DNA from 3 places in the Curtobacterium oceanosedimentum genome. Region 2 is predicted to be linked to each of the others. Evidence: predicted binding sites of a transcription regulator. Region 2 holds the regulator's gene; each other region holds the start of a gene.
The links. Region 2 encodes HrcA, which represses chaperone genes, less so after heat shock. Its sites were predicted from a motif close to TTNGCACTCGNNNNNNNCGAGTGCNAA; they were not measured.
Positions count from the first base shown of each region.

Region 1: ABIC52_RS10435 (Hsp20/alpha crystallin family protein) is a predicted target of HrcA. The motif match lies at 1,623-1,649, and genes of this name have one in related genera.
Region 3: groL (chaperonin GroEL) is a predicted target of HrcA. The motif match lies at 1,525-1,551, and genes of this name have one in related genera.

Region 1 is NZ_JBEPMD010000008.1:82,306-85,539, forward strand. It holds gene ABIC52_RS10425 (manganese catalase) at 1-699, shown strand, start outside; gene ABIC52_RS10430 (hypothetical protein) at 793-1,107, opposite strand; gene ABIC52_RS10435 (Hsp20/alpha crystallin family protein) at 1,122-1,565, opposite strand; gene ABIC52_RS10440 (MarR family winged helix-turn-helix transcriptional regulator) at 1,692-2,162, opposite strand; gene ABIC52_RS10445 (phenolic acid decarboxylase) at 2,226-2,753, shown strand; gene ABIC52_RS10450 (alpha/beta hydrolase) at 2,753-3,234, shown strand, end outside.
Region 2 is NZ_JBEPMD010000004.1:169,640-172,873, reverse strand. It holds gene ABIC52_RS05940 (RsmE family RNA methyltransferase) at 1-79, opposite strand, end outside; gene dnaJ (molecular chaperone DnaJ) at 79-1,191, opposite strand; gene hrcA (heat-inducible transcriptional repressor HrcA) at 1,303-2,325, opposite strand; gene ABIC52_RS05925 (DUF4870 domain-containing protein) at 2,434-2,877, shown strand; gene hemW (radical SAM family heme chaperone HemW) at 2,898-3,234, opposite strand, start outside.
Region 3 is NZ_JBEPMD010000015.1:65,496-68,729, forward strand. It holds gene groL (chaperonin GroEL) at 1-1,482, opposite strand, end outside; gene ABIC52_RS14255 (cold-shock protein) at 1,738-1,941, opposite strand; gene ABIC52_RS14260 (LytR C-terminal domain-containing protein) at 2,124-2,714, opposite strand; gene ABIC52_RS14265 (DUF3263 domain-containing protein) at 2,711-3,004, opposite strand; gene ABIC52_RS14270 (DUF2332 family protein) at 3,102-3,234, opposite strand, start outside.

The DNA.
Region 1 (3,234 bases), on a different contig from region 2:
ATCGGTGCCGAGGAGATGGGCCACGTCGAGATGCTCGCGACGATGATCGCGCAGCTGCTCGAGAAGAGCCCGCTCGGCATCACCGAGGACGCGCTGCAGGACGACCCGACCGTCGCGGCGATCGTCGGGGGCACCGACGTGCAGCACGCGATCGTCGCGGGCGCCGGAGCCCGACCGGTGGACAGCAACGGCAACCCCTGGCAGGGCTCGTACATCACCGCGTCCGGCAACCTGCTCGCCGACTTCACGGCGAACGAGAACGCCGAGATGCAGGGGCGCGTCCAGGCCGCCCGGCTCTACCACATGACCGACGACCACGGCGTGCGGGACCTGCTCTCGTTCCTCATCGCGCGCGACACCATGCACCAGAACATGTGGGCGACCGCCGCCGCGGAGCTCCGCGAGAAGGGCGTCGAGGGCTTCCCGGTGCCGAGCAACTTCCCGCAGTCGAAGGAGAACCAGGAGGTCAACTACCAGTACCTCAACTTCTCCGACGGCAAGGCGGCGGCGGACGGCCCGTGGGCGAGCGGCCCGTCGTTCGACGGCAAGGGCGAGTACTCGTACCACGACGGCCCCACCACCTCGGTGCCGATGCCCCCGCCCACGCACCCGGACGTCCGGCTGTACGGCACCACCGAGCTGCCGAACGTGGTCGAGAAGACCGCCGGCCTCGTGCAGGACACGCTTCACAAGGAGTGACCGTCCCGCCGGTCGCGCGACGCGACCGGGAGACGGACGGGAGGCGCGGTGCCAGCCGGCACCGCGCCTCCCGTCCGTCACGTGGTCACCCCGTCACGACTCCGCACCCACCGTCACCAGCGCGGCGGTGTCGTCGTCGCGCGGTGCGCGCGGTGGCTCGAAGATGCCGGACCAGAGGCGCGTCGCACTCCAGAGTGCGATGAGCGCCACCGTGCCGGCGGCCGCGGCGAGCCAGGGGACGAGCGGGACCTGTGCCCACGCGCCGGGCGCGACCAGCCAGGTGAGGAAGTTCCCCGCCGTGCTGCCGGCCGCGCCCAGGAGCACGGCCACCCGACGGTCCAGGCTCGTCGCGACCAGCGCTCCCGTCACGACCGCGACGGCGAGGAGGGCGTTGATGATCGTCGTCACCGCACGCCCCCGGACTACTCGGCGGAACCGCTGCCGACCGCGAGCTGCTGCGCACCGCTGCCGGTGGTCACGTCGATCTTGCGCGGCTTCGCGGACTCCTTGACCGGGATCGTCACGCTCAGGACGCCGTTGTCGTAGGCGGCGCTGATGCGCGCGGTGTCCAGGTGGTCACCGAGCGTGAGCTGCCGGACGAACGTGCCCGGCTGGCGCTCCCGGGTGAGCCACTGGGAGCCCTCCGGGGCGCCGAGCGTGCGCTCCGCGCGGATGGTCAGCACCGAGCCGTCGACGTCCACGTCGACCGAGCCCGGGTCGATGCCCGGCAGGTCGACGTCGAGGACGTAGTGGTCGCCGGTGCGGTACAGGTCCATCGGCATCGAGCGGGGAGCACCGGCTCCGGCTCCGAGCAGGGAGCCGGCGATTCGGTCGAGCTCGCGGAACGGGTCGAACTGCATCGTCATCGAGATCAACTCCTTCGTGGTCTTCGTTGAGTCCCCTCGACTCAACTGCGACCCGTTCTAGCACTCTCCCCTCAGGAGTGCCAAAAAACCGCTCGGAGCCTGCTGGGAACGGTGCCCCGATGGCGATCAGTGGTCGCCGCGGTGCGTGATCTCGTGGTGCAGGTGCTCGAGTGCGGGGAGCGCGGCGGCCAGCGCGGTGCGGTCCTCGGGTGCGAGTCGGCCGAGTGCCTCGACGAGCACCGCGGCCGATGCCTCGTCGTAGGCGGCGAGCCGTTCCTCCGCCAGGGGGGTCAGGCGGAGCTCGGTCCGGCGTCCGTCGCCGGCGGCCAGGCGTCGCTCGACGAGTCCGACGGACTCCATCGCCGAGACGAGGTTGCTCACCGTCGAGCGGGCGAGACCGAGGCGGGCGGCGAGGGCCGAGGGGGTGGTCGTGGACCCGGTCAGGGCACGCATCACCTCGACCTGGGCGTCGGGCAGGTCCGGCAGGTCGGCGACCTCGCGGGACGTGCGTAGGAGGGCGCGCCGGAACGGGCCGATGCGGTCGCTCAGCCTGCGCGCGACCTGCGTCGTGGCGTCCGATGCGTCCGTACCCTGCACACACGGCAACCTAGCAGCGAGAAGTGTTTGCAACAAAACCATTCCGGGTGCAAACTCGATCGCATGAGCGCACAGACCTCCGTCGAGCACCCCGAACCGCCCCAGGACCTCACCGGCATCGTCGGCCACCGGTTCGTCTACACGTACGCCAACGGCTGGCAGTACGAGATGTACGTCAAGAACGCCACGACCATCGACTACCGCATCCACACCGGGCACGTCGGTGGCCGCTGGGTGAAGGACCAGACCGTCGACCTCGTCGCCCTCGCCCCCGGTGTCTACAAGGTGTCCTGGAACGAGCCGACCGGTACCAGCGTCGTCGTCAACGTCATCCCCGAGCAGCGCGTCCTGCACGGGACGATCTTCTTCCCGCGCTGGATCGAGCTCGACGGGCAGAAGACCGTGCTCTACCAGAACGACCACCTGGACGAGATGCAGCGCTTCCGCGACGAGGGGCCGACCTACCCGATCTACGTCGTGCCGGAGTTCGCGCACATCACGCTGTTCGAGCACGTCGGCGAGGACGACGAGACCGTGGTCGACACCGCTCCCGGCGACCTGCCGGCCGGCTGGGCGGACCGGACGAACTGATGGCCAGTGCGCCGCTGCGGGGTGTCGACCCCCGCACCACCCCGACCACGCTCGACCACGACGGTCGGACGATCCGCGGCTGGCAGTGGGAGCCGCAGGACGGGGCGGCGGATGCCCCCGTCGTACTGCTCGTGCACGGCTTCAGCGACAGTGCGCTCGGCGGGCACCAGCTGTTCGTGCAGACCGCACGACACCTGGTCGCCCGAGGCGCGGTCGTCCGCAGCCACGACCGACTCGGGCAGGGCGTCAGCGACGGGGAGTTCGCGGACATCACCATCCGCGACGAGGTGGAGCAGGTCGTCTCGATGATCCGCGCCGCCGACCGCGGACGGGGCGTGCACGTCGTCGCGCACAGCCTGGGCGCGGTGGAGTCGGCGCTCGCCGCGGCGCGGGAGCCCTCGCGCGTCCGGACGCTCACGCTGTGGTCGCCGGCCGGCGTCGTCGTCGACGACATCACGGAGCACGACGCGATCCAGGGGCA
Region 2 (3,234 bases):
CGGCGCCGTCGAGCGACACCGGGTCACCGACTCCGACGCCGTCGAGCAGGCCCGGCTCCACCAGGTACAGCGACGCCATCAGAAGTTGAAGAAGCGGTCGCGCAGCTTGCCGAACATGCCCTGCTGGAAGCGGGCGAGCTGCGGCCCCGGCGCCTTGTGCGACTTCGCGAGCTGCTCGACGAGTCCGCGCTCCTTGTGCGAGAGCTTCGTCGGGGTCACGACCTGCACCCCGACGCGGAGGTCACCCCGACCGGTGCCGCGCAGCTTCGTCACGCCGCGGTCCTTGATCACCAGGACGTCGGCGCTCTGCACGCCCGGGCGGATCTCGAGCTCGACCGGCCCGTCGAGGCCGTCGATGGTCGTGTGCGCACCGAGGATCGCGTCGGTCATCTGGACCTCGAGCGTCGCGAGGAGGTCGTCGCCGTCGCGGCTGTACACGTCGTGGTGGCGCACCTTCACCTCGAGGTAGAGATCCCCCGAGGGGCCGCCGGCCGGGCCGACCTCGCCCTGACCGGGCATCTGCAGACGGAGCCCGGTCTCGACGCCCGCGGGCACGTCGACGGGGATCGTGCGGCGTGCGCGGACGCGGCCCTGCCCCTGGCAGGTCGGGCAGGGGCTCGGGATGACGGTGCCGTAGCCGCGGCACGTGCCGCAGGGCGCGCTCGTCACGACGTTGCCGAGCAGCGAGCGGACCTGGCGCTGGATGTGCCCGGACCCGCCGCAGATGTCACAGGTGCGCGGGCTCGTCCCCGGCGCGCAGCACGAGCCGTTGCACGTCTCGCAGACGACGGCCGTGTCGACCTCGACGTCCTTGTGCGTGCCGAACACGACCTCGTCCAGGTCGACCTCGATGCGCAGCAGGGCGTCCTGCCCGCGCTCGGCCCGGCTCCGCGGTCCGTTGCCGCGTCCGCCGCCGCCACCGCCGCCGAAGAAGGCGTCGAAGATGTCGCTGAAGCCGCCGGCGGCACCGCCGCCGAACGGGCTCTCCTGCGGGCCGGCGTCGTAGCGCCGACGCTGCTCGGGATCGCTCAGCACGTCGTACGCGTGCGTCACGTCCTTGAAGCGCTCGGCCGCGTCCGGGCTCGGGTTCACGTCCGGGTGCAGCTCGCGCGCCAGCCGTCGGTAGGCCTTCTTGATGTCGGCATCGGAGGCGTCCGGCTGGACGCCGAGGACGTCGTAGTGGTCTGCCACGGTTCCCTCAGTCGGTTTCGGTTCGGTCGGTGGGTCGCGGCGGTCGCCGCGGTCCGGTCTGGAGGCGCGGAGCCGGTCCGCTGGACACCGCGCGGGGGGCGCGTGGTCCGGTCAATGTTCGCCCAGCAGCTTGGACAGGTACCGTGCGACCGCGCGGACGGCGGCCATGTTCGTGCCGTAGTCCATGCGTGTCGGGCCCAGGACGCCCAGTCGGGCGACCGCCCCGCCGCCGGCGAGGTAACCGCCGGCCACGATGCTCGTCGCGTCGAGGCCGTACTCGGCGTTCTCGGCGCCGATGCTCGCGGCCACGGCCACGTCGTCCACCTGCATCTCGCCGAACAAGCGGAGCAGGGTCACCTGTTCCTCGATCGCCTCGAGCACGGGGTACAGGCCGCCGGAGAAGTCGCGCTCGCTCTTCGCCAGGTTGGCCGCGCCCGCCATGACCAGGCGGTCCTGCCGGTTCGCAGCCACCTGCTCGATGAGGGTCGCGACGACGACGCCGCCCAGGGTCTGCGCGTCCGGGCGGAGCTGCCGCGGGACCTCGCGCAGGGCACGGGGGACGTCCTGCAGCAGGAGTCCGACGCTCGCGCCGTTCACGACGGTCCGGAGCTCGGTGAGCGAGTCCTCGTCGAGGGGGACGTCCGTCTCCACCACACGCTGCTCGACGCGGGCGGTGTCGGTGATCAGGACGACCATGAGCCGGGTGTCGCCGAGCCGCACGAGCTCGACGTGCTGCACGCGGGCACGCACCATCGACGGGTACTGCACGAGCGCGACCTGGTTGGTGAGCTGGCTGAGCAGGCGGACGGTGCGGCCGAGGACCTCGTCGAGGTCGTTCGGCGTGCCGAGGAAGGTCTCGATGGCGTGCCGCTGCGCCGTCGACAGGGGCCGCGCCGCCGCGAGGTGGTCGACGAACAGGCGGTAGCCCTTGTCCGTGGGCACCCGACCGGACGAGGTGTGCGGCGCCGCGATGAGCTGTTCGTCCTCGAGCTGCGCCATGTCGTTGCGGATCGTCGCGGCGCTGACCCCGAAGGCGTGCCGCTCGACGATCGTCTTCGAGCCGACGGGCTCGCGCGAGGCGACGTAGTCCCGCACGATCGCCTTGAGGACCTCGAGGGAGCGTTCGCTGACCATCCGGACCCCTTCCGTTCGATGCTGGCACTCGGACGTGTCGACTGCTGATCCTACGCCCGACCACCGACCGACCGGGACCGGAGGCCCCTGCGCCGGTACGCTCACGGCATGAGCTACGGACAGCAACCAGGCGGCCCGCAGGACGGCCGGTACGGCCAGCAGCCGGGGGGACCCCAGAACCCGCAGGGACCGCAGTACCCGGCCGGCTTCACGCCGCCCCAGCCGATGTCGCCGGAGGACCAGCGCCTCTGGGCGACGCTGACGCACGTCGGCGGCATCTTCTTCAGCCTGGTCGTGCCGATCATCGCGTACCTGGTGCTGCGCGACCGGGGGCAGTTCATCAAGGAGCACACCCGCCAGGCGCTGAACTTCCACATCACGGCGGCGATCGCGTACGTCGTGGCGTGGCTGCTCTGCCTGGTCGTGATCGGGTTCGTCCTGCTCCCGATCATCGGCGTGCTCGTGATCGTGTTCGCGATCCTGGCGGCCGTGGCGGCGAACCGCGGCGACCTCTACCGCTACCCGCTCACGATCGAGTTCATCAAGCAGTAGCGCGGGCGGCAGCCCGTGCGCTAGTCGAGCAGCTCGCGGACGACGGCGTCCGCGAGCAGCCGACCCTGCAGGGTCAGCTCGATCCGTCCCCGCACCGCGGCCGACCCGTCCACGAGACCGCGGGCGATGAGGCCGGCGACGCGGCCACGGGCCTCCCGGCCGAGCTCCGCGGTGGTGAGCTCGCCGCGCACGCGTGCGGCCAGCAGCACCCGCTCGACGTACCGGGTGTCGGCGTCGAGCGTCTCGCGCCCCGCCGCGGGCGACTCGCCCGCCAGCACCCGGTTCGCGTACGCGGCCGGGTGCTTCACGTTCCACCAGCGGGTGCCGGCGACCGCCGAGTGCGCGCCCGGGCCGACG
Region 3 (3,234 bases), on a different contig from region 2:
GGCCGGGTCGATGATGCCCGCGGCGACCAGGTCGACGTACTCGCCGGTCGCGGCGTTGAGGCCGTGACCCGACTCGAGCTCGCGGACCTTGGCGGCGACGACGCCCGGCTCGAGACCGGCGTTCAGCGCGATCTGCTTGAGCGGCGCGTCGATCGCGACGCGGACGATGTTCGCACCGGTCGCCTCGTCACCCTGCAGGTCGAGCGAGTCGAGTGCGACGGACGCCTGGATGAGCGCGACGCCACCACCGGCGACGATGCCCTCCTCGACGGCGGCCTTCGCGTTGCGGACGGCGTCCTCGATGCGGTGCTTGCGCTCCTTGAGCTCGACCTCGGTCGCGGCACCCGCCTTGATGACGGCCACGCCACCGGCGAGCTTCGCGAGGCGCTCCTGGAGCTTCTCGCGGTCGTAGTCGGAGTCGGTCGCCTCGATCTCGGAGCGGATCTGACGGACACGGCCCGCGATCTGCTCGTCGTCGCCGGCACCCTCGATGATCGTGGTCTCGTCCTTGGTGATGATCACCTTGCGGGCCTTGCCCAGCAGGTCGAGGGTCGCGTTCTCGAGCTTGAGGCCGACCTCTTCCGAGATGACCTGGCCGCCGGTCAGGATCGCGATGTCCTGCAGCATGGCCTTGCGACGGTCACCGAAGCCCGGGGCCTTGACGGCGACGGACTTGAAGATGCCGCGGATCTTGTTCACGACGAGGGTCGCGAGGGCTTCGCCGTCGACGTCCTCGGCGATGATCAGGAGCTGCTTGCCCGCCTGGATCACCTTGTCGACGACCGGGAGCAGGTCCTTGATGTTGGAGATCTTCGAGTTGACGATGAGGATGTACGGGTCCTCGAAGACGGCCTCCTGGCGCTCCGGGTCCGTGACGAAGTACTGCGACAGGTAGCCCTTGTCGAAGCGCATGCCCTCGGTCAGCTCGAGCTCGGTGCCGAAGGTGTTCGACTCCTCGACGGTGACGACGCCCTCCTTGCCGACCTTGTCGATCGCCTCGGCGATGAGCTCGCCGATGGTGGAGTCAGCGGCCGAGATCGACGCGGTGGCGGCGATCTGGTCCTTGGTCTCGATGTCCTTCGCGTTGGCGAGGAGCTGGTCGGAGACGGCGGCGACGGCCTTCTCGATGCCGCGCTTGAGCGACACGGGGTCGGCACCGGCGGCGACGTTGCGGAGGCCCTCGCGGACGAGCGCCTGGGCGAGCACGGTCGCGGTGGTCGTACCGTCACCGGCGACGTCGTCGGTCTTCTTGGCGACCTCCTTGACGAGCTCCGCACCGATCTTCTCGTACGGGTCGTCGAGCTCGATCTCCTTGGCGATGGAGACACCGTCGTTCGTGATCGTGGGGGCGCCCCACTTCTTCTCGAGGACGACGTTGCGGCCGCGCGGGCCGAGCGTCACCTTCACGGCGTCGGCCAGGATGTTCAGGCCGCGCTCGAGGCCACGGCGGGCCTCCTCGTCGAAAGCAATGATCTTAGCCATGTGAGTTTCTCGTCCCTCCCGGACGTCGTCATGGGGGTCGTGCTGGCACTCAGCGTGAGCGAGTGCCAACGCCGATTCTGGCACTCGCCGAGTGCGAGTGCAACACAGCCGGGAGGCACGGCCCGACTTCCCAGGTGACGGTGCGGCACCGGGTCCACCAGCCCGCCCGGGCGGTGCGGGCCCCGCGACCACGGCACCGCACAAGACGAACGCGCCGCCCCCGAGGGGACGGCGCGTCGACGGGTGGTCCCGGACTCAGGCGGGACGGACCGCCTCGGCCTGCGGGCCCTTGGACCCGGTGCCGACGTCGAACGTCACCGCCTGGCCCTCCTCGAGGACCTTGTAGCCCGACATGTCGATTGCCGAGTAGTGCACGAACACGTCCTGGCCCCCTCCATCCACGGTGATGAAGCCGAAGCCCTTCTCGGCGTTGAACCACTTCACGGTTCCGTTGGCCATGATCTCTTGCTCCCTGGTGCTGCTGTTGCGAACGACGCCGTCGCCGTCTGGCGATGACTCTCGTGCAACAACCGCTGCAAGGCAAGAGGTGTGACGTTCTTCCACGCCGATTCCGTCAAGAATCAACGTGCCCGAAACACCGCCGTCACACAGCGCGCGTCGGCGCGGTCCCGACGAGCCCGTCAGCCGCCGTAGTCGGCGCCGAGCACCACGCTGACGTCGGCGTTCGGGAAGGCCGAGGACTGCTCCACCGTCGCGATGCCCAGGGCCTTCGCCACGCCCTGCGCCACGGCCTGCTGGTCGGGCTCCTGGTAGTAGACGACGGACGTGGTCGCCCCCGTCGTCCCGGCGTCGCCAGTCGACGCGACCTTCCAGCCGGCGCTGGTCAGTGCGGTGCGGCCGCGGGCGGCCAGACCGGTGGTCGTCGTGCCGTTCAGCACGACCACGCTCGTCGCGCCCTGCGCCGACGGCTCCGCCGCACTCGGCTCCTCGGACGCGGGCGCGGACGGCTCGTCGGACGGCGACTCCGAGGGCGCGGCCGACGCGGAGGAGCTCGACGAGGGACGCGGCGACGAGGTCGAGCCCGGGAACGAGTAGCTCCCGTTCAGCAGCGCGAGCACGAGGACACCGACGAGCACGAGCACGCCGGTGGCGAGGGCACCCCAGGCGAACGCGATCCACCCGCGTCCACGACGACGGGCACCGCGGTGCGCTCCGACCCGGGGGCCGTCGGAGACCTCGTCGAACCGGTCTCGCGGGTATCTCTCGGTCATCGTTCCTCTTCACGGGGATCGGGCGCGGGGGCGACGAACGCGCGCGCCGCTCGTGCTCGGGTGCGTTCGTGGCGGAGCCGCTGCAGCCGACCGACCAGCTGCGGGTCGAGAGCGAGCGCGGCAGGCAGGTCGATCACGCGGTTGAGCACCTGGTAGTAGCGCGCCGGTGACATGTCGAACTCGACCCGGATCTCCGCTTCCTTCGTGCGGTCGTGTCGCGCCCGGTCGTGCTCGAACGCGAGCACGCGCTGGTCGAGCTCGCTGAGCTCGTCGGTGGGGAGGGCGGTCACGGCACTTCCGGTCACGGTTCGGTCACGGGTCTCGCACATCGTAGGGGTGCCCGGCGGTCCGACCCTGGTACGCGGCTGGACTGTCGCGAGACCCGGTTCAGGCTCCCGGTCGCCGGAACCACCGGACGCGCACGCCGAACGGGTCGCAGACCGCCAGCGCCACACCGTCGAGCGAGACCGTCGCGAACGCGTCCGGGTCCGCCGGGTCGACGTCGTCCGGCAGCGTCGCG